Regions from separate parts of the Hydrogenophaga sp. L310 genome, predicted to be linked through region 2. Evidence: predicted binding sites of a transcription regulator. Region 2 holds the regulator's gene; the other holds the start of a gene.
The links. The regulator FNR, encoded in region 2, switches genes on or off when oxygen is low (the NO sensors DNR and NnrR bind a similar motif). The targets are predictions, from matches to a motif close to TTGATNNNNATCAA.

Region 1 (4,673 bases), 410 kb from region 2:
GATCAATTGCCGCAGACCACCCTGCGCCCGGTGCTGAATTTGAACGACGCCGCTGCCGTGGCCGGCTGGCTGCTCGACAATGAAGACCGTTTTGACTATGTTCCCGAGGCCTACATCTGACCCGGCGGACATGCCCACCCACCGACCCTGACGCCATGAACGTTTCTGCACCGCCCGCCCGGGCCCCCTTGATGGCGCTGGACACCGCGCTGACCGACCTGCTCGCGCGGGTCGTTCCGTTGCCGCGGGTCGAGACGGTGGCCACGTTCGAGGCCGATGGCCGCGTGCTGGCCAGTGATCTGGTTTCAGGCTTGCAGGTGCCGCCGCAGGACAACTCTTCGATGGACGGGTATGCCGTCAACGCGGCCGACGTGACCGAAGCCGGCAAGGTGCTGGCGGTGTCGCAGCGCATCGCGGCCGGTCATGCCGCCGAGCCGTTGCGGCCCGGAACGTGTGCGCGCATCTTCACGGGTGCGCCCATGCCCGCGGGTGCCGATGCGGTGGTGATGCAGGAGGACACCCGCGAGGTCGGCGGCAATCTGCATGCGGTGCACATTGACGCCGTGCCGGCCGCTGGCCAATGGGTGCGTCGTGCCGGCGAAGACGTGACGCGTGGGGCGGTGGTCTTGCCGCGCGGGACCCGGCTTTCCCCGGCCAGCCTGGGGCTGGCGGCCAGCATCGGCTGTGCCCAGCTGCCGGTGATGGTGCGTCCGCGCGTGGCCCTGTTTTCCACCGGCGACGAACTCGTGATGCCGGGCGAGGTGGCTCCCCAGGACATGAAGCCCGGCGCGATCTACAACTCCAACCGTTTCTTTCTGCGCACGCTGCTGCAGCGGCTGGGCTGCGAGGTGAGCGACCTCGGCATCGTGCCGGACAAGCGCGACCTGACACTGGCTGCGCTCAAGACCGCGGCCGACCACCACGACCTGATCCTCACCAGCGGCGGTGTCTCGGTGGGCGAAGAGGACCACATCAAGCCGTCCGTTCAGCAGCTGGGCAGCCTCGACCTGTGGCAGATCGCCATGAAGCCGGGCAAGCCGTTCGCGTACGGCACGGTGCGGCGCGATGCTGGCGCAGGCTCGGAAGCGGCGCAGCCCTGCCACTTCATCGGTCTGCCGGGCAACCCGGTGTCCAGCTTCGTCACCTTCCTGCTGCTGGTGCGACCCTTCCTGCTGCGGCTGCAGGGTGCCGAGGCGCCGGATCTGCAACCGGTGAAGCTGCCCGCCCACTTCGACCTGCCGCGCGCCGACAAGCGCCGCGAATTCCTGCGCGTGCGCCGCAACGCCGCCGGCGGGCTGGACCTGTTTCCCAACCAGAGTTCGGGCGTGTTGACGTCCGCGGTCTGGGGCGACGGTCTGGTCGACAACCCGGCTGGCACCACCATCGCCCGGGACGATCTGGTGTCCTATCTTTCTTTTGCCGACCTGCTGCTCTGAAGGCCTATCCCGTGAAGATTCAACTGCGCTATTTCGCCTCCATCCGCGAATCCGTCGGCACCGGCAGCGAGTCGCTGGACACGGCGGCCGGCACGCTGACCGTCCTGCGCGACGAACTGATCGCGCGGGGCGGGGGCTATGCCGAGGCGCTGGCGCGTGGCCGGGCGGTGCGCGTGTCGCTCAACCAGACCATGACCGACGAAGCCGCCGCGCTCAGCGAGGGCGCGGAAGTGGCCTTTTTCCCGCCCGTGACCGGAGGCTGACCATGAACGCCCGCGTCAGCATCCAGACCCAGGACTTCGACCTCAGCACCGAAGTCGCCCGGCTGCGCGAGCAGGACAAGCGCGTGGGTGCCATCTGCACCTTCGTTGGCACGGTCCGTGACCGCAACGATGGCCAGAGCATCAGCACCATGGAGCTGGAGCACTACCCGGGCATGACCGAGAAGAGCATCGAGGCCATGATCGACGAGGCGTTCAAACGCTTCGACATCTACGCCGCGCGCGTGATTCACCGCGTCGGCCTGCTGCAGCCGCTGGACCAGATCGTGCTGGTCGCCGTGACCTCCGCGCACCGGGGCGAGAGCTTCCAGGCCTGCGAGTTCCTGATGGACTACCTCAAGACCCAGGCGCCGTTCTGGAAGAAAGAACAGACGCCGGAGGGTGCACGTTGGGTGGATGCGCGGGTCAGCGATGACGCGGCGCTGGCCAAGTGGGGCATTCAGAGTCAGAACGCCTGACAGCCCTTATTGACATGGCGCCCACGATCCTTTCCGACGCCGACATCGAAGCCATTGAACGCGCCACGCTCGACGCCGTGTCGCCCGAGCGCGTGGAGTCGCTGCCCGGCTGGCTGCTGCCCATGGACAGCGGCACGGTGGGCCGTGCCCGCAGCGCTGTCCCCCTGAGCCATGGCAATGCCGACCCGGCGGTGCTCGACGACATCCTCGACCGCTACGCTGCCCAGGGTTTCGTGCCGGCCTTCCGCCTGCCTGATGGACCGGCCTTCGAAGCCCTGCACCAGGGGCTGCAAGCGCGGGGCTTCGCGCGCGCCCAGCCCACGCTGACGCAGTGTGGCCGCGTGCAGGACTTGCTGATGGCGCAGACCGGGCCGGTGGCGGACCTGGCGGACACGCCCGACGCCGCCTGGATGGCGATGTTCCTGGGCGAAGGCCTGGATCCGGTGGACGGTGCGAGCCGTGCCCGCTCGCTGAGCCGGGCCACCGGGACGCTGTTTGCCAGCCTGCGCGAAGACGGGCAGACGGTGGCCTGCGGGGCCGCGGCCTACGGCCACGGCTGGCTCAGCGTGCACGGCATGCGCACCGCCGCCTCGCACCGGGGCCGGGGCCTGGCCGGGCGGGTGTTGCAGGCCATGGCCGAAGAGGCCTTGCGCCGCGGGATTCACCGGGTGTTTCTCCAGGTCGTGGCGGACAACGGGCCGGCGCTCGCGCTGTACCGCCGGCTGGGCTTGACCACCGCCTGGACCTACGCCTACTGGCGCCGTTGAGCGGCGCCGGTCCAGACGGCCCCCAAAGGGCGGGTATCGGCTGATCTGCGTCAAGACGATGTGGTGCACGCGGGCGCAAGCTGGAAAAACCACCTTGAAAACCCGGGGAATCGCTCCAAATGCCGGGTAATCAAATTTTCCGGAGAGCTCTTTCATGCGACTCGACAAACTCACCACCAAGTTCCAGGAAGCCCTGAGCGAAGCCCAGACCCTGGCGCTCGGCAACGACAACGCCTACATCGATCCGGCCCATCTGCTGCTGGCCATGCTGCGCCAGGCCGACGGCCCGCAGTCGCTGCTGCAGCGCGCTGGCGTGAACGTTCAGGGCCTGGCCAAGGCCGCCGAGGCGGCTGTGAAGCGCCTGCCCGAAGTGCAGGGACAGGAGCAGGTGCAGGTCGGCTCCGATCTGGCCAAGCTGTTGCAGGCCACCGAAAGGGAAGCCATCAAGCGCGGTGACGAGTTCATCGCCGGCGAGCTGTTCCTGCTCGCCGTGGCCGACCAGAAGGGCGATATCGGCCGCATCGCGAACGAAAACGGGCTGACCCGCAAGAGCCTGGAAAGCGCCATCACGGCCGTGCGCGGCGGCCAGAAGATGGACAGCCCCGAGGCCGAGGGCCAGCGCGAAGCGCTGAAGAAATACACCATGGACCTGACCGAGCGCGCCCGCCTGGGCAAGCTCGATCCGGTGATCGGTCGTGATGACGAGATCCGCCGCGCCATCCAGGTGCTGCAGCGCCGCACCAAGAACAACCCGGTGCTGATCGGCGAGCCCGGCGTGGGCAAGACCGCGATCGTCGAAGGCCTCGCGCAGCGCATCGTGGCCGGCGAAGTGCCGGATTCGCTCAAGGGCAAGCGCGTGCTGAGCCTGGACATGGCCGCGCTGCTGGCCGGCGCCAAGTTCCGCGGCGAGTTTGAAGAGCGCCTGAAGACCGTGCTGAACGAACTGGCCAAGGACGAAGGCCAGACCATCGTTTTCATCGACGAGCTGCACACCATGGTGGGAGCGGGCAAGGCCGAAGGCGCGATGGACGCCGGTAACATGCTCAAGCCCGCGCTGGCGCGCGGCGAGCTGCACTGCGTGGGCGCGACCACGCTGGACGAATACCGCAAGTACATCGAAAAAGACGCCGCGCTGGAGCGCCGCTTCCAGAAAATCCTGGTCGGCGAGCCGACGGTGGAGGCGACCATCGCCATCCTGCGCGGCCTGAAGGAGCGCTACCAGGTGCACCACGGCGTGGACATCACCGACCCGGCCATCGTCGCCGCGGCCGAACTCAGCCACCGCTACATCACCGACCGTTTCCTGCCCGACAAGGCGATCGACCTGATCGACGAGGCCGCGGCCAAGATCAAGATCGAACTCGACTCCAAGCCCGAGGTGATGGACAAGCTCGACCGCCGGCTGATCCAGCTGCAGATCGAGCGCGAAGCGGTGAAGAAAGAAAAGGACGAGGCTTCGCAGAAACGGCTGACCTTGATCGAAGAAGAGATCACCAAGCTGCAGAAAGAGATCGCCGATCTGGACGAAATCTGGAAGTCCGAAAAGGCCACCGCCCAGGGCAGCGCGCAGGTGCGCGAAGAGATCGACCAGCTGCGCCAGCAGATCGAGAGCCTGACCCGCAAGGGCGACCTGGCCAAGGTGGCCGAGTTGCAATACGGCAAGCTGCCCGAGCTGGAAAAGCAGCTCATGGAAGCGCAGGAGAAAGAGTCCGGCAAGGCCAAGGGCGGCGC
Region 2 (4,673 bases):
GGCATGTCCAACAAAGCGGCCAATTGAGCGTTTAAAGAGAGTCGCAGCGGTCGAGTCGACCGCTGCGACTCTTTTCCATTTTCCAACCTCGGGTTCTTCGTGAGTTCCGCCAAGCCAGCCACCAGCGCCAATCCGACCACCATCATTCCCATCGTCCCGGAACCGCCGCCCAAAGGGGTTCCTGCAGACGATGAGGTCATGGTTTCGCTCTACGCCTCGCGCAAGAAGATATACCCACGATCTGTCTCGGGTCTGTTTTCTCAGTGGCGCTGGATCACAGTCTGGATCACCCAGATCGTTTTCTACGGGTTGCCTTGGCTAGAGTGGAATGCCCGACAGGCGGTGCTCTTCGATCTTGAGGCGCGCCGTTTTTACATTTTTGGCTTGGTACTGTATCCGCAGGACTTCATTTACCTGACGGGTCTATTGGTCATTGCAGCCCTGGCATTGTTCCTGTTTACGGCTGTTGCCGGTCGTTTGTGGTGTGGTTACGCCTGTCCACAGACGGTCTACACCGAAATTTTCCTCTGGATCGAAAAAAAGGTCGAGGGTGACCGCTCGGCGCGCATGCGTCTGGACGATTCGGCGTTTTCAGCTGGCAAGTTCGGGAAGAAGTGGTCGAAGCACGCACTCTGGATTCTGTTCTCGCTGTGGACCGGTTTTACCTTTGTCGGCTACTTCACACCGATTCGGGAGTTGGCCGCGGTCTCGCTGGCCGCTTCGCTGGGGCCGTGGCAGACTTTCTGGATATTTTTCTACGGTTTTGCCACCTACGGCAACGCTGGCTTCATGCGCGAACAGGTTTGCAAATACATGTGTCCTTACGCGCGCTTCCAGAGCGCGATGTTTGACAAGGACACGATGATCGTGACCTACGACGAAAAACGCGGTGAACCGCGTGGCCCGCGCTCGAAGAAGGCCGACCCCAAAGCACTGGAACTGGGTGCCTGCGTAGACTGCACGCTGTGTGTTCAGGTTTGTCCGACGGGCATCGATATCCGCAACGGTCTTCAGTACGAGTGCATCGGTTGTGGTGCCTGTATCGACGTCTGCGACGAGGTGATGGACAAGGTGGGCTATCCGCGTGGACTGGTCAAATACTCGACCCAGAACGGTATTGCACAAGGATGGAACTCCCAGCAGATGATCCGTCGGGCCATGCGTCCGCGGGTTCTGGTGTACACAGGCATCCTGTTGGCCATCAGCCTCGCGGTTATGGTCAGTCTGTTTCTGCGCAAGCCACTCAAGGTTGATGTCATCCGGGACCGCGGTGCGTTGGCACGCATGGTGGAACAGGGACGCATCGAAAACGTCTTCCGGTTGCAGGTGATGAACGCGACCGAGCGCTCACAACGCTATGTGATCGGTGTTTCCGGGTTGCCGGGCATTGCCATTGCGTCGGAAACAGAGATTGAAGTATTGCCGACGGAAGTACGCTCTGCGGTCATGCGGGTCCAGGTTCCCCCGGGAACCGCTGCCACTGGTTCCCATTCCATCTATTTCGAAATCCAGGCTGTCGGAGATTCGGGCACACGTGTCACCGAAAAAGCGGCCTTCCTGGTACCGCGCTGAGCACCACTTTCAGTCAACCCGTTTCAAGATTCTCTATGAACACCACAATACTCAAAACACCGGTCAATGAACAGCTCCCGATTCCTTGGTGGCGCGTTCCCCACATGTGGCTGGTGGTGGGGGGGCCATTGGTGGTTGTTGTGGCCGCCATCATCACGGCCGTCATTGCAGTGAAGGGCGCAGACCCGGTGCTCAACAAGGCCGACTTTGAGCGCGACCTGAAGGCGGCCCAGATGCTGGACGGACAAGCTCGTGCCGAAGCGCTGATTCAACTTCAACCGGCTCACCAGGCTCGGAACCACGCAGCCTCCCCTGTGGTGCCACCGACGAAGTAATAGCGCGTGCTGCGACTATCCCAAGCCATGGCCTGAACGACTATGCACCGGTTATGCCCGGAATCGATCACAACAACACCCGAGGAGAAACAGGAATGACGGCTCAACGATGGATGTGGATTGCGTGGCCCGCATTTTTGGTGGCGGCGGTTCTGGAGATGATCGTGTTTGCCATGATCGATCCGAGTGATCTTCACTGGTTTGGGGCTCCTCTGGAGTTGTCTCGTCCAGCGGTCTACACGCTGGCATTTTTCACCTTCTGGATCGTGGCCATGGTGTCGAGTGCACTCACCTCTTTGCTGTCCATGTCACCTTTTGAAGTGAACCGGTGTCCTGTCCCGCCGGATCAGCGGCCGCGGGATTGTGCCAAGAATGAATCTTGTTCCTGAACGCTCCTGCAGATCTCCAAAATAAAAAACCCCAGCGGAGTGTTTCCAGCTGAGGCTTCCTGTTGGGACAGATGTTGGGTTCAGTGACCGGTCGGGGGGGGCACGATCAGCTTGAGCCCTTCGGTGTTTTTGATGTGGACGTAACGCTGTTTGACCTCGATGATGCCTTCGTCCACGAACTTGGAAAAAGTGCGGCTCACCGTCTCCAGCTTCATGCCCAGGTAGCTACCAATTTCTTCGCGTGTCATGCGGAGAATCAGCTCGGACTGGGAGAAGCCGCGGGCGTGCAGGCGCTGAACCAAGTTCAGCAGGAACGCCGCGAGGCGTTCTTCTGCGCGCATGCTGCCAAGCAGCAGCATGACACTGTGGTCGCGCACAATTTCGCGGCTCATGATCTTGTGCACATGGTGTTGAAGGGTGGTGAACTCTCGGGAGAGTTCCTCGACTTGATCAAACGGCATCACACAGACTTCAGCATCTTCCAGTGCGATGGCATCGCAGGAATGGCGGTCGCTCACGATGCCATCCAGGCCGATGATCTCTCCGGTCATCTGGAAGCCGGTCACTTGATCCCTGCCATCGGCCGTGGTGACACAGGTTTTGAAGAAGCCGGAACGCACCGCGTAAAGCGAGGTGAACCGGTCACCCGTACTGAAAAGTGCCGACCCGCGTTTGATGCGTCGCCGCGCCGAAATGACATTGTCGAGCTTGTCCATTTCGTCTGGGTTGAGACCCATGGGTAGACACAATTCTCGCAGGTTGCAGCTCGAACAGGCGACTTTGATGCTTTGTGCGTCCATAAATTATCCGGAAATCGGTGGTGAGCTTAACGCATAGCTGGGACTTGTGTCGAGGAAATGACCGCGCGCCAGGCCCTTCGTGGGAGCGATGGCTTGCGAACACACCGGGGCTTGATCAAGATCAAGGGAGGATCTGCGAGCCTGGTGCACATTCGGGGCTCAGCATTGGAGAACAGTTTGTGAGTCACGCCATTTCCGATGAATTGCTCAAGCGATTCGATGTTCCCGGTCCGCGGTACACGTCGTACCCGACAGCTGACCGCTTTGTGGAAGCGTTCACCGAGGGCGACTATATACAAGCGCTGGAGCAGCGCAGAGCCGGCTCGTTGGCCCTTCCGCTCAGCATCTACGTACACATTCCGTTCTGCGAGTCGGTCTGCTATTACTGCGCCTGCAACAAGGTCATCACCAAACACCACGAACGGGCGGCCGAATACCTGCGCTACCTGTCACGTGAGGTGGAGTTGCAGGTCCAGCATTTTGGGAAGGGGCACAGCGTGTCCCAGTTGCACCTGGGTGGCGGCACGCCTACCTTTCTGTCCGATGCAGAGCTTGAGGATCTCATGACGATGATCCGGCGCAACTTCAAGTTGGTGCCGGGTGGCGAGTACTCGATCGAGGTGGATCCCCGGACCGTGACCGACCAGCGGCTTCAGACCTTGGCGAGACTGGGCTTCAACCGTCTCAGTTTTGGTGTCCAGGATTTCGACCCTGCCGTTCAGAAAGCGGTGCACCGCGTGCAACCCGCTGAACAGGTGTTCGCGCTGGTGGACACTGCGCGCAAGATCGGATTCGAGTCGGTCAACGTTGATCTGATCTACGGTCTGCCGCTGCAGACGCCCGAGTCGTTTGCACGCACGCTCGCGCAAGTGAACCAGTTGCGGCCGGACCGCATTGCGCTATACGCCTATGCGCATCTCCCGTCCCGCTTCAAGCCACAACGTCGCATCATTTCCGCCGAGTTGCCCAGTCCTGGCGACAAGCTGTCCATGTTGTCAGCATCGCTGGATGCCATGAGCGATGCCGGGTATGTTTACGTGGGCATGGACCATTTCGCCCTGCCGACGGATGCACTCGCGGTTGCCAAGCGCCAGGGCCGCCTGCATCGCAACTTTCAGGGCTACAGCACGCAGCCCGATTGTGATCTGATCGCTCTGGGGGTTTCCGCTATTGGTCGCATCGGTGCCACCTACAGCCAGAACGCCAAGACGCTGGAGGAGTACTACGATGCCCTCGATCAGGGCAGGCTGCCCATCGTGCGTGGTCTTGTGCTCACGCGCGATGATCTGCTGCGCCGTGCCGTCATCATGTCCATCATGTGTCAGGGTCAGCTGCAGTACGAATCGATCGAACTGGGGCATCTGATCGAATTCAAGAGCTACTTCGCGCGTGAACTCGAGGTGTTGGCCGGACTGGCCGAACACGGCTTGGTCACCCTGGATGACAGCGGTGTTCAGGTCACGCCGACAGGCTGGTATCTGGTCCGGGCCATTGCCATGGTGTTCGACAAGAACCTGCAGGTTGATCTGGACCGGGCCCGGTTTTCAAAGATCATCTGAACGGTCAATTCGGAGACC

Region 1: the regulator FNR is predicted to act here: its motif matches at 2,983-2,996, upstream of clpB (ATP-dependent chaperone ClpB).

Annotation. Positions count from the first base shown of each region.
Region 1 is NZ_JBVPZA010000001.1:449,383-454,055, forward strand. Features, by position in the region: gene mobB (molybdopterin-guanine dinucleotide biosynthesis protein B) at 1-120, shown strand, start outside; gene AC0GNO_RS02170 (molybdopterin molybdotransferase MoeA) at 156-1,436, shown strand; gene AC0GNO_RS02175 (MoaD/ThiS family protein) at 1,448-1,699, shown strand; gene moaE (molybdopterin synthase catalytic subunit MoaE) at 1,702-2,175, shown strand; gene AC0GNO_RS02185 (GNAT family N-acetyltransferase) at 2,190-2,942, shown strand; gene clpB (ATP-dependent chaperone ClpB) at 3,097-4,673, shown strand, end outside.
Region 2 is NZ_JBVPZA010000001.1:39,925-44,597, forward strand. Features, by position in the region: gene ccoP (cytochrome-c oxidase, cbb3-type subunit III) at 1-27, shown strand, start outside; gene ccoG (cytochrome c oxidase accessory protein CcoG) at 100-1,572, shown strand; gene AC0GNO_RS00195 (nitrogen fixation protein FixH) at 1,608-1,907, shown strand; gene AC0GNO_RS00200 (hypothetical protein) at 2,003-2,296, shown strand; gene fnr (fumarate/nitrate reduction transcriptional regulator Fnr) at 2,377-3,096, opposite strand; gene hemN (oxygen-independent coproporphyrinogen III oxidase) at 3,276-4,655, shown strand.